Regions from separate parts of the Cellvibrio sp. KY-GH-1 genome, predicted to be linked through region 1. Evidence: predicted binding sites of a transcription regulator. Region 1 holds the regulator's gene; the other holds the start of a gene.
What was found. The regulator PhoB, encoded in region 1, activates phosphate uptake and scavenging genes when phosphate is short. The targets are predictions, from matches to a motif close to TGTCATAAANNTGTAACA.
Positions count from the first base shown of each region.

Region 1 (8,079 bases):
GTTGAGCGGTGCAATTAGCGCCGGTGAATTATCGGCATTTATTTTTTACGCGGTAATTGTCGCGAGTGCCATGGGCACTATCTCAGAAGTCATCGGCGACGTGCAGCGCGCAGCGGGTGCGACTGAGCGATTGGTTGAATTATTGGCCACGCCATCCAGTTTGCCGCAAGTGCAAAATCCACAAGCGTTGCCAGTGCCAGCCGTCGGTGCTGTTGCTATGCGCAGCATTACCTTCTCTTATCCTTCGCGCCCCGATGTGGCCGTGTTTGAAAATTTTAATTTGCAAATTAATCCCGGCGAAAAAATTGCGCTGGTGGGGCCGTCGGGTGCGGGTAAAACCACGGTATTTCAATTGCTGCAGCGGTTTTATGATCCCCAAGCGGGTGAAATTGTGGTGGATGGCATTAATGTTAAAGATGCAGATATCAAAGCCCTGCGTGAACGTATCGCGTTGGTGCCGCAAGATCCGGTGATTTTTGCCAGCAGCCTGCGCGACAACGTGCGCTATGGACGCCCTGCTGCAACGGATGCAGAAGTTATTGCAGCATGTAAAGCAGCGTTTGCGATGGAATTTATCGAGCAATTGCCGGAAGGTTTGGATAGTTTTTTAGGCGAGCGAGGTGTGCGATTGTCGGGCGGGCAAAAACAGCGCATCGCCATTGCGCGCGCAATTCTTGCTGACCGCCCCATTTTATTATTGGATGAAGCGACCAGTGCTCTGGATTCCAACAGCGAACAACAGGTACAACAGGCCCTGGAAGTGCTAATGCAAAATCGCACTACGATTATGATTGCGCATCGACTATCAACAGTGATTAACGCCGATAAAATTCTGGTGCTGCAACAAGGCAGCATTGTTGCGAGCGGTACTCATCAGGAGTTGCTTGCAAGTAGCGAACTTTACCAACAGCTGGCTCGTTTGCAATTTCAACCCGGTGCGTTTCAGGATAAATAACCCGCCGTTGCCAGCGAGGTGATGCAAAATGCGATAAACCAGTTCATAGTGACTCTGTGTGAGTGGATCACACCAGACCGGTGTTAATCGCCTTGAGCACTGCCTGGGTTCGATCGCGGCAGTCGAGTTTGGCAAGTAGGTTAGAAATATGATTGCGTACTGTACCTTCTGCCAAAAAAATCGCGCTTGCTATTTCTTTGTTGGAAAATCCACCCACGAGCAAACGCAAAATTTGCAACTCCCGCTCTGATAGTTCCAGCGTAGATTTTTTTTGGTGATGCTCGCGCAGCAATTCCGGTTCCGCTAAAAACGTAGAGCCGGTAACAATCGCCTGCAAGCTACTGATCAGCTTTTCCAGCGAAATATCTTTTAATAAAAAACCATTGGCGCCAGCGATCAGGCTTTGGCTAAACAATTCTGCATCGTCAAAGGTGGTGAGCATTAACACCGGGGTGGAATTTTTTTGGGCGCGCAGCCGTTTTACTAGAGCAATTCCATCCATTTCCGGCATGCGTATATCGGCCAGCAGCGCATTAACCGGTTGTTGGGCGATTAAGGTTAAGGCTTCTTCCCCATTACGTGCTTCCCAGAGTACGCGCGCGTGTCCGGAAATTGCCAGTAGTCCGGCGATGCCTTGCCGTACCAATTGTTGATCGTCGACCAAACCTATATCAAGCATTCGTTAACTCCAGTGTGATGGATAAACGACAGCCTGTCGTTTGGGGAATTAATTCTGCGCGGCCATTAAACTGTGCAAGCCGCTCCTGCATCCCGGTTAAGCCATTGCCGGGTTTTATTGGCAATGAACAACCCTTGCCTTGATCGTCGATATCTATGTGGATGCAACGTTGATCTTGTTGTAAATTCAAATGAAGATACTGCGTATTGCCATGGCGCACGGCGTTGCTAATACCTTCTTGTATGCATAATAGTAATTGCTCTGCCATCTGCGCCGATTCCAACTGTAAGTCGCCGTGAATTTCCACGGTTAATGCAGGCAGGCGAGTGGCGAGTGTTTTTACTGCCTGACGAATGTCGACGGTTAGTGGGGTGCGTTGGTCGCGCACTACCGCGCGAATATTCTCCAACAATTGTTTGGCCAGTTGTTTGGTTTCCGCGACGGATGATTGCAATTGCTGATCGACTCTATGTTGCAAAATCTCCAGTTGTAAATTTATCGCAGTGAGTTGGTGGCCGAGAATATCGTGCAAATCGCGCGCGATGCGCAAACGCTCGTCCTGTTTACTGGATTGCGCCAGGATAATGCGCGTCGCCAATAGTTGTTGATTAACCTGCTCCAATTCTTCGCGTGCTTGCTTCTCGCTCACCCGCGCGAATGCGGTGCCCAGTGCAAATATTTGAAATCCCATATAGGTAAGCGCTACCACGATATGGTTGTAGAACTGCCAGTGGAAAAAAAGAATCGAATAAAACAGCAGATTGCTAAACAGAACTAATAAAATCGCGCGCTGCCGTGAAAAATAGTCAGCCAGTTGCGAGGCCCATACCACCAGCAGAATGGGTGCCAGGTCGCTGGGATAAATAAGCAATAACATGAGCGCAATGGTTAATTGCAGGTGTAAAAAAATCCGGTGCCGTGCGTAATAGCGGCGTTCGCCCAGATGGTAGACAACAGCGGCAAATAAAATCAGGAAGGAAACATAACCGACAATTCCAAGCGTCGCGTAGGACGTGCCGGCGAGACGTTGGAATTCGATGTATACCACCGCACTCCAGGTAATTACCCCTGCTAACATTGGCAGATGTTTGTCATTGCTCATTGGGCGCATCCTGTTTTGAGCTGACTATCTTAAGCCCTAAATCGTCTGCTTATGAACAGGATATTTGTCATCACCTTGTGCGTTTTTTTAATCAGAAAAGCAAAACGGCAATCCAGTTGGATTGCCGTTTTCGTTTCGCCTCGAACTAACTTGCAGGATTGTTCGAGGGAAATTTGCGCGCGCGTAGATTAGTTACACGCACGTACCAATGACCAGGCATTTTGCCATGCCCAACCGGTACCTGGAGCGTATGGGCCGCCCACAGTACACCAGCCTGAAACGGTACATTGATATTCGCTACCTGCGTTTTGTACTTTAGCGCCATTGGCGTAGCTGCTGCCGTTTACGTAAGCAGGCGAAGTACAGCTGCCAGTAGCAGTAGAAGAGGCGACTGAGCTAACAGCGACGCTGGACTTGCTAGAAGAAACTACCACTGCGCTGGAAGCAACAGACGATGAAGTCGGGCTGCCGGTACAAGCGCCCAAGTCTAACCAATGAGCGTATTGACCCGAGTTGGTCGCTGGGTTGTTGTTTTGGGTCCAGTAGTTAGCCTGGTAGCGATTTCCGTTGTACTGCACTTGTTGCGGGTTGGTGTACGCGGTTTGCGCATTCCACACAGGCAAGCTGGCGCAAGTATTGTTGGAAACGCTGGAGGCAACTGAACTGGCCACCGAAGAAGCAACTGATGATGGTGCTGCAGAGCTTTTTACCGATGAGCTGGTGCTAGCAACAGAGGAAGTTGTCGTGCCGCCGAAGTTAACGTCAATACATTGATAGAAACCTTCCGCTGCATCGCGCTCCCAGTCGCGTTGCCAGATTGAGTACACAATGTGGCGACCGGTACGTTGTGGCAGGTTAACCACATGGTTGGAAACAGCTTCCTGATCCGCTTTGCCTGAGTCGTGGATCAACTCCAGATCGCTCCAGCGCAGCGGTTGGCTGTGGTTATAGCCTTCTTTGGTAATGTAATAACGGAAATACCAGGTTTTGTGCGCCGCAGTGTTGGTCCAGGTAAAGGTACGTGGGCCAGGTACTACGTTGGTTGCTGGCCAGTCCGTACGCGCCAGGTCCATACCAAACAGGTTGGAGCGGTTGGCAGAGCAGAGACGACCATCAGGAATGAAGAACTCGTGGTTGTCTTTAACGCCGCCCACAGCAACCTCCTGTGGGGTGTAAAGACCCGCGTTGCCGGCTGCTTTTGCGGCGATACAGGCTGGATGGGTTGGGTTTTCAATACCGTTCTCAGCACATTGGATGTAACGTGATTTTGGAGAAGATACATATCCGTGGGCAAATGCCTGGCCTGCAGCCAGCAGTGAACCCATTACTACAGCGGCAATACCGCAAGTTTTTATTGTCTTTTTCACTCTCAATCTCCTGGGTAATTTAGATTGGTCATAAACCAGTGCGAACCTTAGGGTAATCGCTTGTTATTTAACTCATGCAGTTCCCTGCGCACTTGGCGTCAGGATCATTGCATGGGGATCGAGTCTAAAATGACAACGTTGTTTTATCCGGTCCGACTTTAAGTCAATAGGGTAATAGTTTTGTCATTAAGTGCGAATTTGCGAAGCAATTCCGGCTTTAAGTGCCAGTCAAGTTCGACTTTTGGTGGGAAAGCAGAAAAATTGACAAGGTTGTCACTTTTCTGCCAAGCGAGCTGATATCACGAAGGGTTACTTTTGCGGTAGAGGAAATATGCAGGTAAAGGTACTGCCCCGGCCCGGTTCGCTGGTGATTTGCAATTCAGCATCGTGGCGCATTAGTACATGCTTCACGATTGCCAATCCCAAACCAGTACCGCCCGTGCTGCTGTTGCGGCTGGCATCGACGCGGTAGAAGCGCTCGGTAAGGCGTGGGATGTGTTGAGCTTCTATACCTGGCCCGTTATCGCTGACGGAAAAGTAAAAATGTTTCTGATCCTGCCATAACAAAAGACTAATACGCCCTTCGTTGGGCGTGTACTTTACCGCGTTGATAACCAGGTTGGAAAAGGCGCTGTGTAATTCCTTTTCATTTCCAGGTAACTGCAAGGGCTTGGTGGTGTTGTTGCAGATGAGCGTGAGCTGCTGTTCCTTTTCTTTACTCAACACTTCGGCTTCGCTTTTTACAATCGCGAGTAGCTGTTCGATATTGATTGGCTTGTGGTTGTGGCCGGCTTCAGTGGTTTCCAGTTTGGATAACACCAGCAAATCATTAATCAATAGCGACATGCGCTTGGATTGCTGCAACATTTGCTGCAACGGCTTAATCCACGTAGGTGTAGTGTTGTTATCCACCAGGGTTTCTACATAGCCGTTGATAACCGTCAGCGGTGTACGCAGTTCGTGGGAGACGTTGGCAATGAAGTCCTGGCGCATTTTTTCCAGGTTATGCAGCTGTGTTACGTCGCGAATTACAATTAACCGTTCATTCTTGCCAAACAGGGTGATCTGGAATTGCAGCTGTTTGGACGCGAAGCGCGAGGACGGCAGTTCCAGTGGTTCCTCGTAGTTGCCTTCTTCAAAGTAGGTCACGAATTTGGGGTGGCGGATAAAGTTGATGACCGATTGCCCCTGGTCTTTGGTGCTGAGCGCCAGCATTCGGTGTGCGGCCGGGTTCCAGAAATCCAGATGGCCGCGCGCATCCAGAATTACCAGGCCATCTTTTAGTGCAGAGCTGATTTCCTGAATGCGTTTAATCACCGCTTGCAGGTTTTCTTTTTCCAGCCGCTGGTCGCGTTGTAATTGGTAGATATTGTCGAAGATCTGGCCCCAGATACCGCTGGCTTCGGGCGGGTGTTCGCTCTCCTGACGCACCAGCCATTGGTTGAGACGGCGCATCTGCCAGAGCATCCAGAGAATATAAATCGCACAGCCAAATAGCATCCAAAGCGCATAATGGTCGCTAAAAAAGCCAATCACGCTGCAGACAACGAGGATGACCAGAATACGTTGGAGTTCGGTACTGAAACCTTTAAGCAAGGGGGAGCCTCTTAGTTCTTAATCCGTATCCGGAGGTAGAAACCTCTGCAAGACACGCCGTGAACCCATCCATGGGGGCTCATCGTCGACGTCCCTGTCTCCGATGGTCTTGCAGAGGTTTCTACCTCCGGATACTCACCGCAGAGTGAAATCAGGCTTCAATGCGAGTGGAGAAACGGTAACCGGTACCGCGTACGGTCTGGATCAAGTCTTCATGGCCGTCTATGGTCAGAGCTTTGCGCAGGCGGCGAATATGCACATCTACCGTCCGCTCTTCCACATAAACATTGCCGCCCCACACATGATCCAGTAATTGGCTGCGAGTATAAGCCCGTTCCTGGTGAGTGAGGAAAAATTCCAGCAGCCGATATTCGGTGGGGCCCATATCGACCGACTGATCATTGATGGTCACGCGGTGGCTGGCGGGGTCCAGACACAAGCCCTGAACGGTAATGGGGGCGGAATTGATTTGCGGATCGGCGCGGCGCAATACTGCCTTCAAGCGCGCGACCAGCTCACGCGGGGAAAAGGGTTTGGTGATGTAATCGTCAGCGCCCACTTCCAGGCCCTGAATTTTGTTGTCCTCTTCACCTTTGGCGGTCAGCATGATGATCGGAGTTGCCGAGGTCACCTCATCGCGCTTCAACCGGCGCGCCAATTCGATACCGCTGGTGCCGGGCATCATCCAGTCGAGCAGGATTAAGTCAGGCTTTTCATCAATGATCAGGCCGTGAGCATCCTGCGCATTGCTCGCCTCCATGACTTGATACTCAGCCATCTCCAGTGCCACGCGCAACATATCGCGAATAGCGGATTCATCATCAACGATCAGAATTTTGCGACCAGTCATAAAGGTGCTCTGCCTGAGTAAACCACGGGAAGCTTCGGTATTTATGAAGCTAATATTGCAGCTTATTAAATAAGTTCAGTGTTACACATTTATGACAGTGTGCAGGATATTTGGGGGAAATATAGCACGTAAGATCTTTATGAACGCTGTTCTAAGGGGCAAACGCTCCGCCAAACCTGTATTGTTCGTTAGTGTGTTTAGGCGATGTATTTTGTTACCAAGTATGACCTTCGATAATGTCACAGGAGGGCGTCAATCGGAGGTTTCCGTTGATCGCTAATAGCGTCATAGATGGCTGCACCGCGTGAAACTGCGATACCTGCATCGGCAATCGGTGCTAACGCTTATCGAATTGGTAGATGAAGCCGCAAAACGTGCTGCTCGGTGAGTATTATCGAGAGGGTTGACCGAGTGGCGCATACTTTAACGTTAACATTAAAAAATGCGCCACAAGGGCGTTTTATCGCTGGCCTGCTTGATTGTTAAAGTAACTATCATGCAGGAATAATATTCCCTTAATCGGGAATATTATTGGACGCAACTAGCCGCATCCACCAGCAGGCTGGAAGATGTGCTGAGTGGGAAAATACCGTTGATGGCTCCGGTAATGGTGTCGTGAATAGCGACATCACGCCATACGTTTTGATTGGCAATTGTTTGCTGAAATCCGTAATTCAGCTGGAAATTGGCGACTGCCGGGATATTTTGCAGAGCACTGACCTGGAAAATTCGCTTGCCGCCGCTATTAAACACTTCCACGACATCGGCCTCGGGCAGACTGATCTGGATGGTTGAGATGTAATTCGCGTTGCGCAACTGCAGGCTCAGAAAGACGTTTTGTCCCTGTAGTACACCGAAACCAAGGCTGGCAGTACCCTTGTCAACACCTGCCTGAGTTTCGCAAACAACTGTAGGGCTGGATGAACTCGCGCTTGAGGTTGTAGCTCCTGAGCTTTGCGTCGCTGTTGAACTGCTGTTAGTGGTTGATGACGAGTTACCGTTACAACTAGCGGTATCGACCAACGTAGTCAGGGTGGTTGCCAGCGGGTTGGCCCCGTTTACTGCACTAGTAATAGTCTCGTAAATACCGATGGTGCGCGTTACGTTCAGGTTGGCGTTCAGTTGTTGGTAGTTAAGGTAGATCGACGTCAGGCTGGTTGAGGGCAGGTTTTCCAGTGCCAAAACTTCATAGATAAACGTTGAGCCATTAGTGCTTACCAAAGTTACATAGGCGTTATTCAGCTGGACTTCCGGAAATTGCCAACCAAGATCCGCGTTTTGCACCTGGAGGGACAAGTAGACTCGGTTGCCAGCTGCCACACTAAGCCCCAGTTCTGTCGGAGTGTTATCCAGTCCACTTATCAACGGGCAAGCAGCGACACTGGATGTTGAGCTGACACTGGAGGTAGATGAAAAGCTGGTGCTGGAGGAAGTCTTCGATGATTTGGACGACTTTGAAGATTTTGATGATTTGGCGGACTTTGAAGATTTGGAGGACTTTACCGATTTGCTGATGCTACTCACATCCTT
Region 1 covers NZ_CP031728.1:4,164,948-4,173,026, forward strand. Annotated here, with positions in the region: gene D0C16_RS17600 (ABC transporter transmembrane domain-containing protein) at 1-955, shown strand, start outside; gene D0C16_RS17605 (response regulator transcription factor) at 1,023-1,634, opposite strand; gene D0C16_RS17610 (sensor histidine kinase) at 1,627-2,736, opposite strand; gene D0C16_RS17615 (lytic polysaccharide monooxygenase) at 2,925-4,103, opposite strand; gene phoR (phosphate regulon sensor histidine kinase PhoR) at 4,413-5,699, opposite strand; gene phoB (phosphate regulon transcriptional regulator PhoB) at 5,851-6,549, opposite strand; gene D0C16_RS17630 (hypothetical protein) at 7,078-8,079, opposite strand, start outside.

Region 2 (8,079 bases), 2.6 Mb from region 1:
AGCATCATTTTTAGGGCGCTTCATAATTTTTTCCAATTCATCTGCGGTTGCCGTCATAGCGCCAAGAATTTTGTCGGTACTCTCTTTATCGCGAAATACCCGACCTTGCTCGGTGAGTTGCAGGTATTTATCGCACTCCAGCAACCAGTCTTTGCGCTGCAATACGAAATTTCTAATGTTTTTTGCCCCGCCTCTATGTGCAGTCGGCAATTGCTTTTCGCGATAAGTTTGTAGGCTCTTTTTACCTTGGATCAGAAAGTCATTACTGGTTTGTTGACAATACTTGGCAGTCAGGTAAGTGGCGAACTTAAGGTTATTGGCGGTTTCCGCTTTGGTCTTTTTGCAGGCTTCGTCACACGCAAGGCTGAATTGCGAAAGTGTTAACAGGGTGATGGTCAATAATATTTTTTTCATAGGGCTCGCCCGTTATTAAAGTTATGTGAAAGGTGAACAACTGGTGTGTGATATAGATCACTTTTAAAGATACGTCAAGCATTGTAAATAACCTTGAACTTGATTATAGCCATTGGTTTCTGCTTTGCAGGCAAACTGCTACCAATGGTGTCAGTACCATTTTTATACGCTTAACACAGTGACACCGGGTTCCGAGGGGCGAGGGATCTATTTGCTAGATAGTAGCGATAGTGCGGAAAAGATGGAGGGAATGCGGAGTGACATTATCACTCCGCGCGAAGGTTATCCCAAAAATCCCAACGGATTTTTAGTGATAGCAACGCTAACCATATAGGCAAATACGACCAGGGCGCTAACCCATAAGGTTTTGCTGAGGTTGCTGTTGGAAACCTTGAACGTTGCTACTCCCAAACCGATATAAACGACCAGAGCGATTATTTTTGCCAGCAACCAAGGTTGGCTGCCGGGTGACAATCCCAAGTGTACGGCTAGCACAACACCGCTCAGAAGTAGCAGGGTGCTAATAACGTGCGGTAAAATTTTCGCCCATTTTTTTGCGAGCAGGCTGGAGTTGAGAAACAACCAAATGCCGCGCAATACAAAGAAAATTAATGAGAGCGTCACAAAAGTCAGGTGCAAATGTTTTAAGGCTAGGTACACGGTGCGTTCCTTTTATAGGGATGGTTGATAAAACCTTAATCTGGGCTCAGTGCTTTGGTGACCAGCGCCAACATGGCGGAAGACAATGGCAGTTGAAGTGCGGCCTCATGGCCTTTGGTGGACATTTTGTTCCAGGTTTTGCGAATAATATCGATTAGCTTTTCTTCGTCGTGCTTGCTGGCAAAATCTTCCAGATAAAACTCGATAAAGACCAGGCACACAACGTCTTCCAATGCTTGTACTTCGTCATCGCGTTTTAAACTGCGCTTGAGGAGTAGATCTTTTACTCGCGCAATCATATTTTCGTCGTAGCCCTGTGTCGCCATAATGTCACCGGCGATGTCGCCGTGTAACTGCGCCAAATCCAAACGCCACTTTTTGTAACCACTACGATCCATAGGGTAGTCGCTACGGGGGATTTTCCATCGGCATATATGCTGACTGCGCGTTGCTAATTGCAATGCTTCTGAAGGCGCCTCGCAAAATTTATGCAGCTGGGCGCTCATGCGCTGGGCATAGATCCATTCTTTAGCAACTGAACGTCCATCCACCTGTTCAAGATTAGGGTCTTCCAGATTGGCAGCATCAAATGCCGCCAGAGTGGAGTTAAGGCGAGTTAAATCAATCATATTGAGGTCTCTGGATTAGCAATCGGTGTCGCCATTGGCGATATTGCGCAGTTGTTCCATGTTGGTGATTGCGACTTCTTTTTTATCGACATGGATAACTTCCTGCTTTTGCAGGCGAGTAAAAATACGGCTGACCGTTTCTATGGTTAAACCTAAATAGTTGCCGATATCAGTGCGCGACATCGGCAACCGAAAGGCAGTGGCTGATAATTGGCGGCGGCTGTTGCGGCTGGAAATGCTGAGCAGTAATGCAGCAATACGCTCTTCGGCGCTGCTTTTGCTCAGCAGGGTAATAATCTGCTGATCTTGGGTAATTTCACGGCTCATCAGCTGGAAAAAATGCCGCTGCAAATTGGGGATCTGTAGGCTGAGTTCTTCCATACGATTAAATGGAATTTCGCAGACTGATGCTGTTTCCAGCGCAATTACGGAGTTGGTATAGCGATTGTCGGCAATGCCATCCATACCCACGACTTCGCCCGGCAGATAAAATCCTGTGACCTGTTCTTCGCCGTTGTCACTTAGCGTCATGGCTTTTACCGCGCCAGAGCGAATGGCGTACACTGAATCAAACGGATCGTTGGCGCGATACAAATAATCACCGCGCTGCAATGGCTTGCCGCGCTGCACTATGTTGTTGAGCTTATCTATGTCATCAATATGCAAACTGATTGGTAAGCATATGGTGTTGAGTCGGCAATTGCCGCAGCTCACGCGTTTATCGTGCGGGCAGCTGGAGTCCTGGGATTTTACGATTGACTGGTTAACTGTCATAAAGTGACAACCTCACGCGAATTCGCGGGCAGGGATAAATGTTGTGTCGGATGAGATTGTTGCAGCTTTGCCGGGTAGGGTAAAGCCGAAGTTTGCCCTTATCCTGACGTATAAATAGTTATTAGTTACTCTTTCTCTGAATAGGTGAAAGCACTATAGTTTGCCGCTGGCATTTAGGCGGCAGTGTGAAGCGCAGTTTTAGCCTGATTGCGTGGAAAATAAACAGCAAAAAAGGGAGCAATAATATGCCTATAGTGGTTTTATCCTTATTAATCCAGGTTGCGCTGGTGATTCATATTCTGAAGACGGGGCGTCCTCGCACTTGGATTTGGCTGGTAATGATATTGCCTGTTGCGGGTTCTATAGCCTATTTGGTGCTGGAGTTGCTGCCAGATTTTGCCGGAACCAGATCTGGACGAAAGACCATGAGAAAGGTTCAAGAGTTGGTAAATCCAGATCGGGATTTAAATAGTGCTGCGCAAAACTACCAGGCCGCAAAAACAACAGAAAATGCTTCGCGCCTCGCTCAAGAGTTGTTGATCAAACAACAATATTCGGAAGCCGCTATTCTGTATCGGGATTGCCGAAAAGGAATTCATGAATTTGATCCGTTGTTTATGTATGGGCTAGCTCAGGCTGAGTTTGGTTTGGCTGAATACGCAAAAGTGAAAGATTTATTGGATGAATTAATCGCTAGAAATCCGGACTATAAAAACCCGGATGCGCATTTGCTCTATGCTCGAGCCTTGGAGGCATTGGGGGATGATTATGCCGCTCTGCATGAATACGAGGTTCTGGATTCATACTATCCCGGCGCTGAGGCGAGTTATCATTTCGCCAGGTTGTCAAAGAAGCTCGGCCAAATGGAAAGAGCGCTGCAGGTATTCGAGGCAATTTTGGCAAAGGCAAAAACGTCCGGAAGTCATTACAACGAGCTCCACGGAAAATGGGTCAAATTGGCGGCATTGGAGTTGCGCTCTTAGTCCTTGGAAAAATGGGCTGGAATCCAGCCCCAGGGAGATTAACCGGGGGTTCCGGTTAAGTGAAAGTGACGCTCGCCGACTGCATTTAATCGCGGTTGGCGATGTCCCGAATACTAGCGTTTTCCCCGGCAATAATGGGAGTGACAAATTGCCGCAGCGGTTTGCGCCTTATAGCCAAAAGTGGATTTTTAGGGCCCAAATTAAATCTTTACATCATGAATGGGGCGGAATATAGTGCGGTTTAGCTGGCCCTTCTGCAGCATTATTTATGGTAAGTCCTATCCGTTGTTCTAGCAGTAGATCTATTAGTACCTCGTATTGTTCTTCATAAGTAACATCTGAATTCGCCAGCCTAAGCTCCTCTTGGGGTATTCATTTTATTATTTTGTATAGAGCATCGAGGTTTTTATCATGGCTAGAAGTACTGGCACCGTTAAGTGGTTCAATGAGTCTAAAGGTTTCGGTTTCATCGCGAGCGAAGCAGGTCAAGACGTATTCGTTCACTACAGCGCTATCACTGGCTCAGGTTTCAAAACCCTGGCTGAAGGCCAAAAAGTAGAGTTTGACGTTAAGCCAGGCCAAAAAGGCCCGCAAGCCGAGAACGTTGTTGGTCTGTAATTGCTAGCCATCCGTTTCGGATGCGATTACAAAAAAGCCGCCCGAGCGATCGAGGCGGCTTTTTTATTGCCTTACGGCTGGAGGTAGATGCTGTGTTTTTTGCCTCAAATGATCGCTAAAAGGTCGATTTACTGTCACAAAAACTTCATAATGCGCGCGCCTTGCGGCGGTAAACGCCGACGCAATGGGGTGGTAAAACCACAAGGAGAGGGTGGTATTAAAATCGATCTTCTCAGTCAAGCGGATAACCTATGTTAGAAATGTTCACCGGGCTCGGTTTTTTCATGGGCGCCAGCCTCTTTTTGGCACTCGTCTTCGTTCTTGCCTATGAATTTATTAATGGCTTTCACGATACTGCCAACGCGGTAGCGACTGTCATCTATACCAAAGCAATGAATCCTCACCTCGCAGTAATTGCCTCGGGTATTTTCAACTTTCTGGGCGTGATGTTGGGTGGGCTGGGGGTAGCCTACGCGATAGTGCACCTGCTGCCGGTGGATATGCTGCTAAATATCACCTCGGTACGCGGCATGGTGTTGGTATTTTCCCTGCTGGCTGCTGCCATTGTGTGGAATCTGGGTACCTGGTATTTCGGTATTCCCGCGTCCAGTTCGCATACCCTGATTGGCTCCCTGCTGGGGGTATGTTTGGCGAATGCGCTGATTTCCGAGATTCCAATCAGCGAAGGTGTGAATGTTAAAAAAGCCATCGATATTATGCTGTCCTTGCTGATCTCCCCGCTGGTGGGTTTTAGTGTGGCGGCGCTGGTATTACTGCTGTTGAAGAAAGTATTCACTGGTCCAAAAATTCATAAAACCCCACAAGAGCGCGAGCAAATCGATGGCAAAAAACACCCGCCATTCTGGACGCGTGTGACTCTGGTGGCGTCTGCCATGGGCGTTAGTTTTGTGCACGGCTCCAACGATGGTCAAAAAGGTATTGGCTTGATTATGTTGGTGCTGATTGGTTTGGCGCCCGCGCAATTTGTGTTGAATCTTGATAGCAGCAAATATCAAGTTGAACGCACCCGCGATGCGGCAGTGCATTTGCAAACTTTCTATAAAGAGCACGAAGCCAAGGTAAGTTCAGTGGTTGATGTCAATGCATCTGCTAATGCTGTTTTGCCGGAAACCTTTAAATGTAATGCCAAAGAAAGCATGTTGGTGATTAATGCGCTGATCACTGAAATGCAGGGTATGACTCAATACCGTGATCTGGAATTGAGCGAACGCCGTAACATTCGCCGGTTGTTGTTGTGTATTGATGATGCGGCGAAAAAAGTATCTAAACTCGACGGTTTTAACAGCAAAGAGAAATCCGATTTGGATAGTCTGCGCAAAGACCTGACGGCGACTACTGAATACGCGCCTTTCTGGGTAATCATTGCGGTTGCTTTGGCGCTTGGTCTGGGCACTATGATGGGTTGGAAGCGGATTGTATTTACCGTTGGTGAGAAAATCGGCAAAAGCAGTATGACCTATTCGCAAGGCATGGCCGCACAAATTACCGCGGCAACCGCGATCGGTGTGGCGAGTGTGACCGGTATGCCAGTGTCTACCACGCACGTTCTGTCCTCGGCTGTAGCCGGCACCATGGTGGCCAACAAATCCGGCTTGCAGTTCAGTACTGTGAAAACCATATTGCTCGCTTGGGTATTTACCTTGCCAGCAACTATTTGTTTGTCTGGTGGTTTGTTTTACCTTGGTACCTTGTTTATTGGTTAACCTTTTTCCAGGTGATGTTCAAGCGCGCAGTGTGTGGTTTACATAGCGCGCTTCTCCCTCTCTCTCCAAAAAGTCCCGCTCCAACTTTCCTGTTTCCTGCGTAAAAAATATCCTTTAGCTATTGTCTGTGGCTTTGAATATAAATAGCCTTAACCGGCCCTCCGCTTATTGGTTGAATCCAGAATTTTCCAACCATCGTCACGCCGGATTTACTGGCAATTTATTCATTGATAAGGGATTTTATGTTGTATAAAAAGTTTATTTCGCCCAGTGTCTCGCTCATTATTATGGGAGCGTTAGTGATTGGCTTCAGTGCTGTACGTGCGTTAGGTGTGTTGGGGCCGTCTTCATTGCGCTGGGTGTTGCCGCTCAGTTTTTGTGTTATGGCAATATTGCCCTGGGCGCTATTGACTGCAAATGGTCGTCGCCAAATTGGATTGCAGCGGCCCGATATGGCATCGCGTTACATATTGGCAATAGTAACGGGAACTGGTGCTGCGCTTCTATGCTTTGCGCTCGGTTATTTGTTGTTTGGCAAGGCGGTGGATAATTGGTTTGTAAATATCGGCAATAGTTATAAGGCAATGATGGATACATCTGCCATGTCCTTCTGGATGCTTAGCTTGATTTTTACTATTCCGGCGATGTTGTTCAGCCCCATAGGCGAGGAAATTTTTTATCGCGGCCAACTGCAAAAAACACTGGAGCAAACTTTCAGTATCAATACCAGTACGGTTATAGAATGCACACTGTTCGCACTTATTCACCAGGTGCATCACGGTATTATCAAAACCGAAAGCGGGTTAACTTATTTGCCGCTCTCAGGCGCACTTTGGTTTGTGTTGATGTTTCTGGTGGCTTGGATGTTCGCTTGGCTAAGGGCGAGTAGTGGCAGTATCTATATCGGTATTTTGTCGCACATGGTGTTTAATATTGCGATGAACACCTGCATCTTTTTATTTTTGTGGTAATAAGTTTTGGTGTGAGGTTTTGCGTTAATGAACCCGGAAATAGAGAAAAATTACCAGCGCTTGCGCTCATTCTTTTTTGGTTTATGCATACTAGCCTCAGCGTTACTCTTGCTGACTACAGGTAAGAATATTATTAAAACGACGGCGGCAGAAAACTGGTCGGTTCATTCAGGAAAATTGAAGGGAGATGGCGTAGCAAAGCGTAAAGGTTTGTATCAGAGTAGTTGGATTACCTACAGCTATATCATCAATAACAAACAATACACAGGTACTCGAATCGGTTATGGTATAAGCGGAACTGATGAGGTTCGATTCTCTAATCAATCGGTAAAGGTTTATGTAAACCCGGAAGATTACACAGAGTCAGTATTGGTAACCGGAGTTAAAAAGTCCCACTATGTAGGCCTACTATTTTCGGCGGGTTTTATGTTGCTGGGTTTTTATCTGTGGCGCAGGACCCGGTAGGACTTGATCGCGAGAAGCGGAATCAGGCTAAAATTGTGTAAATTTAACTGCAATTATTGAGTTACCGACAAGAATAAGTATTTATCGCCAGCCCTTCAGGTTTAGCATGCAATCCTTTTATAAGAAAGTGTTAATCAGTTTTTTGTGCTTGCTCTTTGTCTCGGGGCTGTTTAGCTATTTTTGTACCCAGCATAGCCAAGTTACCGCGGTGCTACTGCCGGCGAGTAAAAGCGATTGGGTTTGGCACAGTGAGCTAAACGATGACGCTCCTCAAGGTGGTTTATCTACTGTGACTGTGGCGGATGACCGGTTTAGCCTGAATTTTACCTTGAACCTCTCACACCAGGCACGCTACCCCTACGCAGCAATGAGCCTGGCATTCGGTAAAGCGCAGGGCGTATTGGAGTCTGTGGATTTATCCCGCTTTGACAAGATCACCTTCGATGTCAAATGTGCCCCCGCCAACGTGTTAAATTTTTCCGTTGTAACCTTTGATGAACACGTTTCTGATGCCGGGGATTATTTGAGTTATCGCAGCCCGGCAACATTTTTTTCCTGCAATGAAGTCTGGGCACCCGTAGTGCTGGATTTGACTCATCTGGAAACGCCGCAGTGGTGGTATGAGATGTATAACGTGGAATTGTCACGCAAGGATTATCAATTGAACAAGGTATTCAAGATGAGCTTTGGCAGCAGCGTTCAAAGCCCATTTAATCTGGCCGCCAATATCCAGATAAGCGAAATCAAACTCAGTGGGCGCAACTGGTTCTACACCTATCTGCAGGCTGCTGGTTTGTTGTTAATCTGGAGTGCTTATGCGATCTGGTTGTTCCGCCAGCAT
Region 2 covers NZ_CP031728.1:1,606,791-1,614,869, reverse strand. Annotated here, with positions in the region: gene D0C16_RS06855 (hypothetical protein) at 1-414, opposite strand, end outside; gene D0C16_RS06850 (SirB2 family protein) at 697-1,074, opposite strand; gene D0C16_RS06845 (DUF4202 domain-containing protein) at 1,110-1,703, opposite strand; gene fnr (fumarate/nitrate reduction transcriptional regulator Fnr) at 1,719-2,477, opposite strand; gene D0C16_RS06835 (hypothetical protein) at 2,723-3,460, shown strand; gene D0C16_RS06830 (cold-shock protein) at 3,872-4,078, shown strand; gene D0C16_RS06825 (inorganic phosphate transporter) at 4,330-5,802, shown strand; gene D0C16_RS06820 (CPBP family intramembrane glutamic endopeptidase) at 6,045-6,773, shown strand; gene D0C16_RS06815 (DUF3592 domain-containing protein) at 6,801-7,238, shown strand; gene D0C16_RS06810 (AraC family transcriptional regulator) at 7,345-8,079, shown strand, end outside.
Region 2: a site for PhoB is predicted at 4,211-4,228, ahead of D0C16_RS06825 (inorganic phosphate transporter). Genes of this name have one in related genera too.